One region of the Citrobacter sp. GW821-FHT07H02 genome, then DNA from elsewhere that is predicted to be linked to it. Evidence: predicted binding sites of a transcription regulator. Region 1 holds the regulator's gene; the other holds the start of a gene.
The links. The regulator sigma-54, encoded in region 1, starts transcription at its own class of promoters, with help from an activator protein. The targets are predictions, from matches to a motif close to GTTGGCACANNTTTCGCTNT.
Positions count from the first base shown of each region.

Region 2: AC07NP_RS01390 (amino acid ABC transporter substrate-binding protein) is a predicted target of sigma-54. The motif match lies at 5,845-5,864, and genes of this name have one in related genera.

Region 1 is NZ_JBWKPZ010000014.1:3,620-11,614, reverse strand. Features, by position in the region: gene AC07NP_RS14450 (calcium/sodium antiporter) at 1-527, shown strand, start outside; gene kdsD (arabinose-5-phosphate isomerase KdsD) at 541-1,527, shown strand; gene kdsC (3-deoxy-manno-octulosonate-8-phosphatase KdsC) at 1,547-2,113, shown strand; gene lptC (LPS export ABC transporter periplasmic protein LptC) at 2,110-2,685, shown strand; gene lptA (lipopolysaccharide ABC transporter substrate-binding protein LptA) at 2,654-3,208, shown strand; gene lptB (LPS export ABC transporter ATP-binding protein) at 3,215-3,940, shown strand; gene rpoN (RNA polymerase factor sigma-54) at 3,988-5,421, shown strand; gene hpf (ribosome hibernation promoting factor) at 5,444-5,731, shown strand; gene ptsN (PTS IIA-like nitrogen regulatory protein PtsN) at 5,850-6,341, shown strand; gene rapZ (RNase adapter RapZ) at 6,387-7,241, shown strand; gene npr (PTS phosphocarrier protein NPr) at 7,238-7,510, shown strand; gene yrbL (PhoP regulatory network protein YrbL) at 7,819-7,995, shown strand, end outside.
Region 2 is NZ_JBWKPZ010000001.1:305,770-313,764, reverse strand. Features, by position in the region: gene ubiF (3-demethoxyubiquinol 3-hydroxylase) at 1-10, opposite strand, end outside; gene miaB (tRNA (N6-isopentenyl adenosine(37)-C2)-methylthiotransferase MiaB) at 157-1,581, shown strand; gene AC07NP_RS01410 (PhoH family protein) at 1,733-2,761, shown strand; gene ybeY (rRNA maturation RNase YbeY) at 2,776-3,243, shown strand; gene corC (CNNM family magnesium/cobalt transport protein CorC) at 3,342-4,220, shown strand; gene lnt (apolipoprotein N-acyltransferase) at 4,240-5,778, shown strand; gene AC07NP_RS01390 (amino acid ABC transporter substrate-binding protein) at 6,145-7,053, shown strand; gene gltJ (glutamate/aspartate ABC transporter permease GltJ) at 7,212-7,952, shown strand; gene gltK (glutamate/aspartate ABC transporter permease GltK) at 7,952-7,995, shown strand, end outside.

The sequences.
Region 1 (7,995 bases):
ACAGTCAGGGTAATGACAGCCTTACCCGCGAACAGGTTGCAGAACTACCGCGCGAAGGCGGATTGCCCGTTGCATTTTTGTGGCTCGGCATCGCCCTGATTATTATGCCGATGGCAACCCGTATGGTGGTTGATAACGCGACTGTACTGGCCAATTATTTTGCCATGAGCGAGCTGACTATCGGGTTAACGGTGGTGGCCATCGGCACCAGCTTGCCTGAGCTGGCGACCGCTATCGCGGGTGTGCGTAAAGGGGAAAACGATATTGCCGTCGGCAACATCATCGGCGCTAATATTTTTAATATCGTGATCGTTTTGGGGTTACCGGCGCTGATAGCACCGGGTGGCGTTAACCTTTTAGCCTTTGGGCGTGACTACGGCGTCATGCTGCTGGTCAGCATTATTTTTGCATTACTCTGCTGGCATCGTTCGCGCCGAATTGGTCGGGGCGCGGGCGTATTGTTGACTGGCGGTTTTATCATATGGCTGGCGATGCTGTACTGGATATCGCCACTTCTCGTTGGGTAACTGGAAACGGATTATGTCTCACTTAGAGTTGCAACCGGGTTTTGACTTTCAGCTAGCAGGCAAAGAAGTCCTGGAAATTGAACGTGAAGGCCTGGCCGAGTTAGGCCAGTACATCAACCAGAATTTCACCCTTGCGTGTGAAAAAATGTTCTGGTGCTCGGGCAAAGTCGTCGTGATGGGAATGGGGAAATCAGGACACATTGGGCGCAAAATGGCGGCAACGTTTGCCAGTACCGGTACGCCGTCATTTTTTGTTCATCCTGGTGAAGCAGCCCACGGCGATCTCGGCATGGTGTCACCGCAGGATGTGGTTATTGCCATTTCAAACTCCGGCGAATCGAGTGAAATCACAGCGTTGATTCCCGTACTCAAGCGCCTGCATGTCCCGCTCATCTGTATTACCAGCCGACCAGAAAGCAGCATGGCGCGTGCCGCAGATGTGCATCTGTGTGTTAAAGTGCCCCGGGAAGCCTGCCCTCTGGGTCTGGCACCAACCAGCAGCACCACCGCCACATTGGTGATGGGGGACGCGCTAGCCGTCGCCTTATTAAAAGCCCGTGGATTCACCGCAGAAGACTTCGCGCTATCCCATCCGGGCGGGGCACTTGGACGTAAACTTTTGCTACGCGTTAACGATATCATGCATACGGGTGACGAAATCCCGCATGTGAAAAAGGACGCCAGCCTGCGTGATGCGCTGTTGGAAATCACGCGTAAGAATCTTGGGATGACCGTCATTTGCGATGACGATATGAAGATTAACGGTATCTTCACGGATGGTGATTTACGCCGCGTCTTTGATATGGGCGGTGATGTTCGCCAGTTAGGGATTGCCGATGTTATGACGCCTGGGGGCATTCGCGTACGTCCAGGCATTCTCGCCGTTGATGCTCTGAATTTGATGCAATCCCGCCATATTACCTCGGTGTTGGTTGCCGATGGCGACCAGTTACTCGGTGTGTTACATATGCATGATCTCCTGCGTGCAGGCGTAGTGTAGAAACTCAAGGATAATAAAAATGAGTACAGCAGGTGCGTCGCTTGCGACCTGTTATGGACCCGTCAGCACTCAGGTTATCGCCAGGGCGGAAAACATCCGTCTTCTCATCCTCGATGTGGATGGCGTACTGTCTGACGGTCTGATTTATATGGGCAATAACGGTGAAGAGCTGAAGGCCTTCAACGTCCGTGATGGCTACGGTATTCGTTGCGCACTCACTTCCGGTATTGAGGTTGCCATTATTACCGGACGAAAAGCTAAACTTGTAGAAGATCGCTGTGCCACACTTGGGATCACGCATCTTTATCAGGGTCAGTCAGACAAGCTGGTCGCGTTTGCCGATCTGCTGAATAAACTGGGCGTGGCGCCAGAAAACGTCGCCTACGTCGGTGATGATCTGATCGACTGGCCGGTGATGGAAAAAGTGGGACTGAGCGTTGCTGTGGCGGACGCTCACCCATTGTTGATTCCACGTGCCGATTACGTGACGCGTATTGACGGAGGTCGCGGCGCCGTGCGGGAGGTTTGCGATTTATTATTATTGGCACAAGGCAAACTGGATGAGGCCAAAGGGCAATCGATATGAGTAAAACCAGACGTTGGGTTATCATTGTGCTGTCGTTGGCCATTCTGGTGCTTATCGGTATCAATCTGGCCGATAAAGACGATGCGCCCCAAGTTGTCGTGAATAACAGCGACCCAACTTATAAAAGTGAGCATACGGATAGCGTCGTATACAGTCCTGAGGGGGCGCTGAACTATCGCCTCATTGCTCAACATGTTGAATACTATTCAGATCAGGCGGTTTCGTGGTTTACCCGCCCGGTGTTAACTACCTTTGATAAGGATAAAGTCCCGACCTGGTCGATTAAGGCCGACAAAGCCAAATTGACCGATGACCGGATGCTGTATCTCTACGGCCACGTTGAAGTCAACGCGTTGGTGCCTGACTCTCAACTACGCAGAATTACGACCGATAACGCGAAGATCAATCTGGTAACGCAGGATGTTACCTCTGACGATCTCGTGACGTTATACGGAACAACATTTAACTCCAGCGGACTGAAAATGCGCGGCAACTTACGCAGCAAGAACGCCGAGCTGATTGAAAAGGTTAGAACCTCCTATGAAATTCCAAAAAAACAAACTCAGCCTTAATCTTGTGCTTGCCAGCTCACTTCTGGCCGCCAGCATTCCTGCGTTCGCCGTCACGGGCGATACCGAGCAGCCGATTCATATTGAATCGGACCAGCAGTCCCTGGACATGCAGGGCAATGTCGTCACCTTCACCGGTAACGTCATTGTCACCCAGGGCACCATCAAAATTAATGCTGATAAAGTGGTCGTTACCCGTCCGGGCGGTGAAGATGGCAAAGAGGTGATTGATGGCTTCGGCAACCCTGCCACCTTCTATCAGATGCAGGACAACGGTAAGCCGGTAAAAGGCCGCGCCTCGAAAATGCATTATGAGCTGGCAAAAGATTTCGTCATCCTCACCGGAAACGCCTACCTGGAACAGCTCGACAGCAACATTACCGGCGACAAAATCACCTATCTGGTGAAAGAGCAAAAAATGCAGGCCTTTAGTGAAAAAGGCAAACGTGTGACCACGGTTCTGGTTCCGTCGCAACTGCAAGACAAAAACAAAGGCCAGGCCCCGGCACAGAAGAAGGGTAACTAATTCGTTATGGCAACATTAACTGCAAAGAATCTTGCAAAGGCCTATAAGGGCCGCCGGGTGGTGGAAGATGTCAGTCTTACCGTCAACTCCGGGGAGATCGTGGGTCTTCTCGGCCCGAACGGCGCGGGTAAAACCACGACCTTTTATATGGTTGTGGGCATCGTGTCGCGCGATGCAGGCAACATCATTATTGATGACGAAGATATCAGCCTGCTGCCGCTGCATGCGCGTGCGCGCCGCGGCATTGGCTATCTGCCGCAGGAAGCCTCCATTTTCCGTCGCCTGAGCGTATTTGATAACCTGATGGCGGTGTTGCAAATCCGTGACGATCTGTCGAACGAACAGCGCGAAGACAGAGCCAATGAGCTGATGGAAGAATTTCACATCGAGCACCTGCGTGACAACCTGGGGCAGTCGCTCTCCGGTGGTGAACGCCGTCGTGTGGAAATCGCCCGTGCGCTGGCGGCAAACCCTAAATTTATCCTGCTGGATGAACCTTTTGCGGGTGTTGACCCCATTTCCGTTATCGATATTAAACGCATCATTGAGCATCTGCGCGACAGCGGACTCGGCGTATTGATCACCGACCATAACGTCCGTGAAACGCTGGCGGTCTGTGAACGCGCGTATATCGTGAGTCAGGGACACCTCATCGCGCACGGTACACCGACTGAAATCCTGCAAGACGATCACGTTAAACGTGTATACCTTGGGGAAGACTTCAGACTCTGATAGGGTAGAAGATTGCGACGTCATAGCGGGAGAAAATCACTCTGAACATGAAGCAAGGTTTGCAACTCAGGCTCAGCCAACAACTGGCCATGACGCCTCAACTACAACAGGCTATCCGTCTGTTGCAGTTGTCCACGCTGGAACTTCAGCAAGAACTTCAGCAAGCGCTGGAAAGTAATCCACTGCTCGAGCAAACCGATCTTCACGAAGAAATCGACACCCAGGAAACTCAGGACAGCGAAACCCTGGACACCGCAGACGCACTCGAACAAAAAGAGATGCCGGAAGAGCTGCCGCTTGATGCCAGTTGGGATGAAATCTACACCGCAGGAACGCCGTCCGGCACCAGCGGCGACTATATCGACGATGAGCTGCCGGTCTATCAGGGTGAAACCACGCAGTCGCTACAGGATTACCTGATGTGGCAGGTGGAACTTACGCCGTTCTCGGACACTGACCGGGCGATCGCTACGTCGATCGTCGATGCGGTAGACGAAACCGGCTATCTCACCGTCTCGCTGGATGACATCCTCGAGAGCATGGGTGACGAAGAGATCGACCTTGATGAAGTTGAAGCCGTGCTTAAACGCATTCAGCGTTTTGATCCTGTCGGAGTGGCAGCAAAAGATCTTCGCGACTGTTTGCTGATCCAACTCTCGCAATTCGACACCGCGACGCCCTGGCTGCAAGAGGCTCGCCTGATCATCAGCGATCACCTTGATCTGCTGGCCAATCACGATTTTCGTTCATTGATGCGCGTCACTCGCCTGAAGGAAGAGGTGCTCAAAGAAGCGGTCAATCTTATTCAGTCGCTCGATCCCAGACCCGGACAGTCGATCCAGACAGGCGAGCCTGAATACGTGATCCCTGATGTGCTGGTCCGTAAACATAACGATCACTGGACGGTGGAACTGAACAGCGACAGCATCCCTCGTTTGCAGATCAATCAGCACTATGCCGCCATGTGCAATGGCGCGCGTAACGATGCTGACAGCCAGTTTATCCGTAGCAATCTTCAGGATGCGAAGTGGTTGATCAAAAGTCTGGAAAGCCGTAACGATACATTGCTGCGCGTCAGCCGCTGTATCGTTGAGCAGCAACAAGCCTTTTTTGAGCAGGGCGAAGAGTTTATGAAACCGATGGTGCTGGCGGATATCGCCCAGGCCGTCGAAATGCATGAGTCGACAATTTCCCGTGTGACCACGCAGAAGTATCTGCACAGCCCGCGTGGAATTTTTGAACTGAAATATTTCTTTTCCAGCCACGTCAATACCGAAGGCGGCGGCGAAGCCTCGTCCACGGCAATACGGGCGCTGGTGAAGAAGTTAATTGCTGCGGAAAACCCCGCGAAACCACTGAGCGACAGCAAGTTAACCTCTATGCTGTCAGAACAAGGTATCATGGTGGCGCGCCGTACCGTTGCGAAGTACCGAGAGTCTTTATCCATTCCGCCGTCTAACCAGCGCAAACAACTGGTTTGACCCAACCGATAAGGAAGACACTATGCAGCTCAACATCACTGGAAATAACGTCGAAATTACTGAAGCTTTGCGCGAGTTTATTTCAGGCAAGTTCGCTAAGCTTGAACAGTATTTTGACCGGATAAATCAGGTCTACATTGTGTTGAAAGTGGAGAAAGTGACCCACACCTCGGATGCGACACTACATGTGAACGGCGGCGAGATTCATGCCAGTGCCGAAGGTCAGGATATGTATGCCGCTATTGACGGATTGATTGATAAACTGGCCCGGCAATTAACGAAACATAAAGACAAACTGAAACAACACTAATTGTCCGGGCAGTTAACGGGTGCAGGACGGCCTGTTGTGAAGCACAACAGGCCATTTGTACAGTTAGCGCTCCGAATCTGACCCGTTAGTTGGATGGGGCAGGTTCTTAGGTGAAATTATGATAAATAACGATTCGACTCTACAACTGAGCAGTGTACTTAACCAGGAATGTACGCGCAGTGGTGTCCACTGCCAAAGTAAAAAACGCGCGCTGGAAATCATCAGCGAACTGGCGGCAAAACAGCTAAGCCTACCCTCTCAGGTGGTTTTTGAAGCCATTCTGACGCGTGAAAAAATGGGCAGTACAGGGATTGGTAATGGCATTGCAATCCCACACGGGAAGCTGGAAGAAGATACGTTACGCGCTGTCGGCGTGTTCGTACAACTCGAAACGCCTATTGCTTTCGACGCCATAGATAATCAGCCTGTCGATCTGCTTTTCGCCCTGCTTGTTCCCGCCGACCAAACCAAAACGCATTTGCATACGCTGTCTTTGGTGGCGAAACGTCTGGCGGATAAAACCATCTGCCGCCGCCTGCGTTCAGCCCAAAGTGACGAAGAACTCTATAAAATCATCACTGACACCGAAGGTGAACAGGATGAAGCATAACAACCCAATGGCATCTCTTTATGTCGTTGTGAGGAGAAACGGTACATGGTACTGATGATCGTCAGCGGTCGTTCAGGGTCAGGTAAGTCTGTCGCCCTGCGTGCGCTGGAAGATATGGGTTTTTACTGCGTGGATAACCTTCCCGTAGTGCTGTTGCCCGATCTGGCCCGAACACTGGCCGATCGCCAGATTTCTGCGGCCGTCAGCATCGATGTGCGCAACATGCCGGAATCGCCGGAGATTTTCGAGCAGGCAATGAACAACCTGCCGGATGCCTTCTCCCCTCAGTTGTTGTTTCTCGATGCCGATCGCAACACGCTAATTCGCCGTTACAGCGACACGCGCCGCCTGCACCCGCTGTCCAGCAAGAATCTGTCACTGGAAAGCGCCATTGATGAAGAGAGTGATTTGCTGGAACCCTTACGTTCCCGTGCAGATCTGATTGTTGATACGTCCGAAATGTCGGTGCATGAACTGGCAGAGATGTTACGAACTCGTCTGCTGGGTAAACGTGAACGCGAACTGACGATGGTCTTCGAGTCTTTCGGCTTCAAGCACGGTATTCCGATTGATGCGGATTATGTGTTTGACGTACGTTTCCTGCCTAACCCGCACTGGGACCCGAAACTGCGCCCAATGACGGGCCTGGATAAACCGGTTGCCGCATTCCTCGACCGGCACACAGAAGTACACAATTTTATTTATCAGACTCGCAGCTATCTTGAGCTATGGTTACCGATGCTGGAGACAAACAACCGCAGCTACCTCACCGTAGCCATTGGTTGTACTGGCGGGAAACACCGTTCGGTGTATATTGCAGAGCAGCTGGCAGACTACTTCCGTTCTCGCGGCAAGAACGTGCAGTCACGCCATCGTACGCTGGAAAAACGCAAAACATGACCGTGAAGCAGACTGTTGAAGTCACGAATAAGCTGGGTATGCATGCCCGGCCAGCAATGAAACTCTTTGAATTAATGCAGGGTTTTGAAGCTGAAGTATTATTACGCAATGATGAAGGGACTGAGGCTGAGGCAAACAGCGTGATTGCACTCCTGATGCTGGACTCAGCGAAAGGACGCCAGATCGAAATCGAAGCCACCGGCCCCCAGGAAGTAGAAGCGCTGGCGGCAGTCATCGCGCTGTTCAATTCAGGATTCGACGAAGACTAACCAGGCGTTCCTCTGCAATAGCGTCATATCTCCCGAAAAACACCGTCCCGCCCGGTATGTATAAGCTTACCGGGCTGGACTGCCTGTATACACACGGATACGGTTCGCCCCCTTCGGCAAACCTGCGATGTTCATCTCCTTCGTAGTGCCCTCCCCTATTTACTGTTACATTCAGACATTATTTGTACATTTAGTGCTCTTTTTTGCCCTATAACAATATTAAGAAAACCTTAAGACTGATCGTTTAGGATTCATTTAAGTTGGAAGGTCATACTGGATTTATGTCAGCAAACATTTCCAGAGATCTCATGATACGTTTATCCCAACAGATCCCACTGGGCACCGGAAGACATCGTAAATGTTATGCGCATCCGGATGATGCCCAGCGTTGTATTAAAGTCGTCTACCACAATGGGGATGGCGGCGATAAAGAAACCCGACGCGAGCTGAAATACTACGCGCACCTGTCACGCCACCTGAAAGAC
Region 2 (7,995 bases), on a different contig from region 1:
GATTTGTCATGGTCAATCATCCTGTTAGCAATATGCATTAAGTTTACAGGATTTTTTACCCCTTGAGGCTGATAACGGTCATACTGGTCACAACCGCGTCAAAGCATTACACTATGCGCCCTGCATTCCTGGCTACTATTTCGCAAGAGCAAGTCGATGACCAAAAAACTCCATATTAAAACCTGGGGCTGTCAGATGAACGAGTACGATTCATCGAAGATGGCCGATCTGCTGGACGCCACCCACGGGTATCAACTGACCGAAGTGGCGGAAGAAGCGGATGTGCTGCTGCTGAATACCTGCTCAATCCGCGAGAAGGCTCAGGAAAAAGTCTTCCATCAATTGGGTCGCTGGAAGCTCTTAAAAGAGAAAAACCCGAACCTGATTATCGGCGTCGGCGGCTGTGTGGCGTCCCAGGAAGGTGACCATATTCGTCAGCGTGCGCACTATGTCGACATCATTTTTGGGCCACAGACACTGCATCGTCTGCCTGAAATGATCAACTCCGTGCGCGGCAACCGTAGTCCGGTCGTGGATATCAGCTTCCCGGAGATCGAGAAGTTTGACCGTCTGCCGGAACCGCGTGCCGACGGCCCAACGGCATTTGTCTCTATCATGGAAGGCTGCAACAAATATTGTACTTACTGTGTGGTGCCCTACACCCGTGGTGAGGAAGTCAGCCGTCCGTCGGATGACATTCTGTTTGAAATCGCCCAGCTTGCTGCCCAGGGCGTCCGTGAAGTGAATCTGCTCGGCCAGAACGTTAACGCGTGGCGTGGCGAGAACTACGACGGCACCACCGGTTCATTCGCCGATTTGCTGCGTCTGGTCGCCGCGATCGATGGCATTGACCGCATTCGTTTCACCACCAGCCATCCGATCGAGTTCACCGATGATATCGTTGAAGTCTACCGTGATACCCCTGAGCTGGTGAGCTTCCTGCATCTGCCAGTACAGAGCGGGTCAGATCGCGTACTGAACCTGATGGGGCGTACCCACACTGCGCTGGAATACAAAGCGATCATCCGTAAACTGCGGGCAGCGCGTCCGGACATTCAGATAAGCTCCGATTTCATCGTCGGCTTCCCTGGCGAAACGACGCAAGATTTCGAGCAGACCATGAAGCTGATTGCCGACGTGAACTTCGACATGAGCTACAGCTTTATCTTCTCTGCCCGCCCGGGTACCCCCGCCGCCGATATGGTTGACGACGTCCCGGAAGCAGATAAAAAACAGCGTCTGTATATCCTGCAAGAACGTATCAACCAGCAGGCGACGGCCTGGAGCCGCCGTATGCTCGGCACCACGCAGCGTATTCTGGTGGAAGGGACTTCGCGCAAGAGCATCATGGAGCTGTCGGGTCGTACCGAAAATAACCGGGTCGTGAACTTTGAAGGAACCCCGGACATGATCGGTAAGTTTGTCGATGTGGAAATCACTGACGTCTGGACAAACTCCCTGCGCGGTAAAGTCATCCGCACTGAAGATGAAATGGGCCTGCGTATTGCAGAAACCCCGGAATCGGTCATTGCCCGTACCCGTAAAGAGAACGACTCTGGCGTTGGATTCTACCAGCCTTAATCCTCAAGGCCTGCCACCGGGCAGGCCTTGTAATTCCCCTCTTTGTCCCCATCTTCATTGCAATGCTTGCGCCTTTATCCTGTGGCGTGAATAATTTCCTTACAGGCCGGGAATATTCATCTTCCGGCGCCCTATGCATAAGAGGAACAGTTTGAACATAGACACTCGCGAAATCACCCTTGAGCCTGCAGACAATGCCCGTCTGCTGAGCCTTTGCGGCCCGTTTGATGACAACATTAAACAGCTGGAGCGCCGTCTCGGCATCGAGATTAACCGCCGTGACAACCACTTTAAACTGACCGGTCGCCCGATTTGCGTGACTGCTGCGGCAGATATTTTGCGCAGTCTGTATGTCGATACCGCTCCGGTGCGTGGTCAAAAGCAGGATATTGAGCCGGAACAGATCCACCTCGCCATCAAAGAAGCGCGGGTGCTGGAACAGAGCGCGGAGAGCGTGCCGGAGTACGGCAAAGCGGTGAACATCAAAACCAAACGCGGCGTGATTAAGCCACGTACGCCAAACCAGGCGCAATACATCGCCAATATTCTTGATCACGATATCACCTTCGGGGTTGGCCCCGCCGGTACAGGCAAAACGTACCTTGCCGTCGCCGCTGCCGTCGATGCCCTTGAGCGTCAGGAAATTCGCCGTATTCTGCTGACCCGTCCGGCGGTGGAAGCCGGGGAAAAGCTGGGATTCCTGCCAGGCGATTTGAGTCAAAAAGTCGATCCCTATTTGCGTCCCTTGTATGACGCCCTGTTCGAAATGTTAGGTTTTGAAAAGGTCGAAAAACTGATTGAACGCAACGTGATTGAAGTTGCACCGCTGGCCTATATGCGTGGTCGTACCCTGAACGACGCCTTTATCATTCTCGATGAAAGCCAGAACACCACCATCGAACAGATGAAAATGTTTCTGACGCGTATCGGTTTTAATTCGAAAGCGGTGATCACCGGCGACATCACGCAAATTGACTTGCCGCGTAGCACCAAGTCAGGCCTGCGCCACGCCATTGAAGTACTCTCTGAAGTTGATGAGATCAGTTTTAATTTCTTCCACAGTGAAGACGTTGTACGCCACCCGGTGGTCGCGCGGATCGTTACCGCCTATGAAGCCTGGGAAGAAGCAGAACAAAAACGAAAAGCAGAACTTGCTGCCGTTCGTAAGCATGAAGCCTAGGAGCAAGGACAAAAATGAGTCAGGTTATTCTCGATTTACAGCTCGCATGTGAAAACAACACGGGCTTACCGGAAGAAAGTCAGTTTCAGACGTGGCTAAATGCGGTGATCCCACAGTTTCAGGAAGAGTCAGAAGTCACCATTCGTCTGGTGGATGAAGCGGAAAGCCACGATCTTAACCTGACTTACCGTGGCAAAGATAAGTCAACCAACGTACTCTCTTTCCCGTTTGAAGCACCCCCGGGTATTGAGATGCCGCTGCTGGGCGATTTGATAATCTGCCGTCAGGTGGTTGAGCAAGAAGCGAAAGAACAGGGCAAACCGCTGGATGCCCACTGGGCACATATGGTGGTGCACGGTAGCCTGCATTTATTGGGCTACGATCATATCGAAGATGACGAAGCGGAAGAGATGGAATCCCTTGAAACAGAGATTATGCTTGCTCTGGGCTATGAGGATCCGTACATTGCCGAGAAGGAATAAGCGACCGGGCTGATGCCCGGCTGCTCGATATAATGCCGCGCGCTGAATACACGCGTGACGAGCAACCCATTAACTCACATGAGAACCCATACGACGCCATGAGCGACGACAATTCACACAGTAGTGACACATTAAACAGCAAAAAGGGATTTTTCTCCCTGTTACTGAGCCAACTGTTCCACGGTGAACCGAAAAACCGTGACGAACTGCTGGCGCTGATCCGTGATTCCGGGCAGAACGAGCTTATCGATGAAGATACGCGCGACATGCTCGAAGGGGTGATGGACATTGCGGACCAACGCGTTCGTGACATCATGATCCCCCGCTCCCAGATGATTACCCTGAAACGCAACCAAACCCTGGACGAGTGCCTTGATGTCATCATCGAGTCTGCTCACTCGCGTTTTCCGGTGATCAGCGAAGACAAAGATCACATTGAAGGGATTCTGATGGCGAAGGATTTGCTGCCGTTTATGCGCAGCGATGCCGATGCTTTCAGCATGGAAAAAGTGTTACGCCAGGCAGTTGTCGTACCTGAGAGTAAGCGTGTTGACCGCATGCTGAAGGAGTTTCGCTCTCAGCGTTACCATATGGCGATCGTCATTGACGAATTCGGCGGTGTTTCGGGTCTGGTGACCATTGAAGATATTCTTGAACTGATTGTCGGTGAAATTGAAGACGAGTACGACGAGGAAGACGATATCGACTTCCGTCAACTCAGTCGCCACACCTGGACCATTCGCGCGCTGGCGCCCATTGAAGACTTCAACGACGCTTTCGGCACCAGCTTTAGCGATGAAGAGGTCGACACCATTGGTGGGCTGGTGATGCAGGCGTTTGGTCATCTGCCAGCGCGTGGTGAAACCATCGACATTGATGGTTATCAGTTCAAAGTAGCGATGGCCGATAGCCGTCGTATTATTCAGGTTCATGTCAGAATTCCGGATGACTCACCTCAGCCGAAACTGGACGAATAAAACCAGGATTGGACTTAAAATGGCATTTGCCTCATTGATTGAACGCCAGCGCATTCGCCTGCTGCTGGCGTTATTATTCGGCGCCTGCGGCACGCTGGCCTTTTCTCCGTATGATCTCTGGCCTGCCGCGATTGTGTCGCTCATGGGTTTGCAGGCCCTCACCTTAAATCGCCGTCCGCTTCAGTCTGCCGCCGTGGGGTATTTCTGGGGACTGGGACTCTTCGGCTCCGGCATTAACTGGGTTTACGTTAGCATTGCGCAGTTTGGCGGCATGCCCGGCCCGGTTAACATCTTTCTCGTGGTGTTACTGGCCGCTTATCTCTCGCTTTATACCGGGCTTTTTGCCGGCGTATTATCACGCTTGTGGCCAAAGGCCACCTGGCTGCGCGTGGCGATTGCCGCCCCGGTTGTCTGGCAAATAACAGAATTCCTGCGCGGCTGGGTATTAACCGGCTTCCCGTGGCTGCAGTTCGGTTACAGCCAGATTGACGGGCCGCTGAAAGGGCTGGCGCCGGTAATGGGTGTGGAAGCCATTAACTTCCTGTTGATGATGGTCAGCGGTCTGTTGGTCCTCGCCATCGCCACTCGCCAATGGCGTTCCTGTGTCGTGGCGGTGGTGCTTTTCGCCCTTCCTTTCCCACTGCGCTATATCCAGTGGTATACCCCTGAGCCGGAAAAAACCATTCAGGTTTCCATGGTACAGGGCGATATCCCGCAATCGCTGAAGTGGGATGAGAATCAGCTGATCAACACGTTAAAAATCTATCTCGACGCCTCACAGCCTGAGCTTGGAAAATCGCAGTTGATTATCTGGCCTGAGTCCGCGATTCCGGACCTGGAAATTAATCAGCAGCGTTTTCTTAGCATGATGGATGACCTGCTGAAATCGAAAAACAGCACGCTGATTACTGGCATTGTTGATGCGCGTCTGAACAAGAAAAACCGTTACGATACGTACAACACCATCATCACGCTGGGTAAAGACAGTCCGTACAGTTACGACTCCACCAATCGCTATAACAAAAACCACCTTGTTCCGTTTGGTGAGTTTGTCCCGCTGGAATCTATTCTGCGCCCGCTTGCGCCGTTCTTCGACCTGCCGATGTCGTCGTTCAGTCGTGGGCCGTATGTGCAGCCACAACTGCATGCGCACGGCTTCAAACTGACCGCCGCCATTTGCTACGAAATTATTCTCGGTGAACAGGTACGGGACAACTTCCGCCCCGATACCGATTACCTGCTGACCATCTCGAACGATGCCTGGTTTGGTAAATCGATTGGTCCGTGGCAGCACTTCCAGATGGCGCGGATGCGTTCACTGGAACTGGCGCGTCCGCTGTTGCGCAGTACCAATAACGGCATTACGGCAGTCATTGGACCGCAGGGCGACATCCAGGCGATGATCCCACAGTTTACCCGTCAGGTGTTGACTACTAGCGTCACGCCAACGACGGGCCTGACACCCTACGCCCGCACCGGCAACTGGCCGCTGTGGATTATCACTGCATTGTTGGGTTTTGGTGCGGTGATCATGAGTCTGCGCCAGCGTCGTAAGTAATCTCCCTCCCCTTTTGCCCGGTGGCGCTTCGCTTACCGGGCCTACAACTTCCCTCCCGTATTTCACTCTGGCACGTCTATTGCTTTGTTATACAAGATAAATGCGTTTTTGACCGATTGTGCAACCTGGTCGCACCAATACCGTTCGTTGGTAGCGCCAAAATAGTGCAATGACAAATTATTGTCTCTAAACGGTGCGGCGCACTTCGCAAAAATAAACAATAACGCAGCAATATCTTTACATTAAGCCAGACTAAATGTTAACAAACAGTCATAACACTGCACATTAAAGTTGCAGGTGATAACAACACAGACACTCACAATGGGTATCAATGCGTTTCTGACGCAGACGATAAAGGAGTTGGATATGCAATTACGTAAGCTGGCCACAGCAATGCTGGTGATGGGAATGTCTGCCGGTCTGGCGCATGCAGAAGATGCAGCACCCGCCGCAGGTAGCACGCTGGACAAGATCGCGAAAAACGACGTCATCGTCGTCGGCCATCGCGAATCCTCAGTACCATTCTCTTATTACGACAACCAGCAGAAAGTGGTGGGTTATTCACAGGATTACTCCAACGCCATCGTTGAAGCCGTGAAGAAAAAACTCAACAAACCTGACCTGCAGGTGAAGCTGATCCCAATCACTTCTCAGAACCGTATTCCGCTACTGCAAAACGGCACATTCGACTTTGAATGTGGCTCCACCACCAACAACCTTGAACGTCAGAAACAGGCGGCCTTCTCCGACACTATTTTCGTCGTCGGTACACGTCTGCTGGCGAAAAAAGGCGGTGATGTTAAAGACTTCCCGGACCTGAAAGGGAAAGCGGTCGTCGTCACCTCCGGCACAACCTCCGAAGTGCTGCTGCATAAACTGAATGAAGAACAAAAAATGGACATGCGCATCATCAGCGCGAAGGACCATGGCGACTCCTTCCGTACCCTGGAAAGCGGTCGTGCGGTGGCCTTTATGATGGATGACGCGCTGCTGGCCGGCGAACGCGCAAAAGCGAAGAAACCGGACAACTGGGAAATCGTCGGTAAGCCGCAATCCCAGGAAGCCTACGGCTGTATGCTGCGTAAAGACGATCCCGAGTTTAAAAAGCTGATGGATGACACCATCGCCAAAGCACAGACCTCAGGTGAAGCGGAGAAATGGTTCGCTAAATGGTTTAAAAACCCGATCCCACCAAAGAACCTGAATATGAATTTTGAACTGTCTGAGCAGATGAAAACGCTGTTCAAAGAACCGAATGATAAAGCGCTTAACTAACTAAAATAATGGGAGGTTTTCCCTCCCTCTCGATTGCTGCTCAGCACGGACAGACTATATGCCAGGTGGTCGTTCCCCACCTGGCCTGAAAACCGCAAGTCGCTGCGCAACAATCTTCGAGGGTAGCCCTGCTACCCTTTTTTTTCTGGAGTAGATTTATGTCAATAGACTGGAACTGGGGGATTTTTTTACAACAAGCCCCGTTCGGCAACACCACCTATCTCGGCTGGCTCTGGAGCGGCTTTCAGGTCACCGTCGCGTTATCCATTAGCGCCTGGATTATTGCTTTCCTGGTCGGATCCTTGTTCGGCATCCTGCGCACCGTTCCTAACCGCTTCCTCTCCAGCCTCGGCACGCTGTATGTAGAACTGTTTCGTAACGTTCCGCTGATTGTTCAATTTTTCACCTGGTATCTGGTGATCCCAGAACTGTTGCCCGAAAATATCGGCATGTGGTTCAAGTCTGAGCTGGACCCCAACATTCAATTCTTTCTCTCTTCCCTGTTTTGTCTGGGGTTGTTTACTGCTGCACGTGTTTGCGAACAGGTTCGTGCCGCTATCCAGTCATTGCCGCGTGGGCAAAAAAATGCCGCGCTGGCCATGGGCCTTACGCTGCCGCAGGCGTATCGCTATGTTTTGCTGCCGAATGCGTATCGCGTGATTGTGCCGCCAATGACGTCAGAGATGATGAACCTGGTGAAGAACTCGGCCATCGCGTCCACGATTGGTCTGGTGGATATGGCCGCACAGGCGGGCAAACTGCTGGATTACTCCGCTCACGCCTGGGAATCGTTTACCGCCATTACGCTGGCTTATGTGTTGATTAACGCCTTCATCATGCTGGTGATGAGTCTGGTGGAACGCAAAATCCGCCTGCCTGGCAATTTGGGAGGCAAATAATGTACGAGTTTGACTGGAATTCCATTGTTCCCTCTATGCCTTA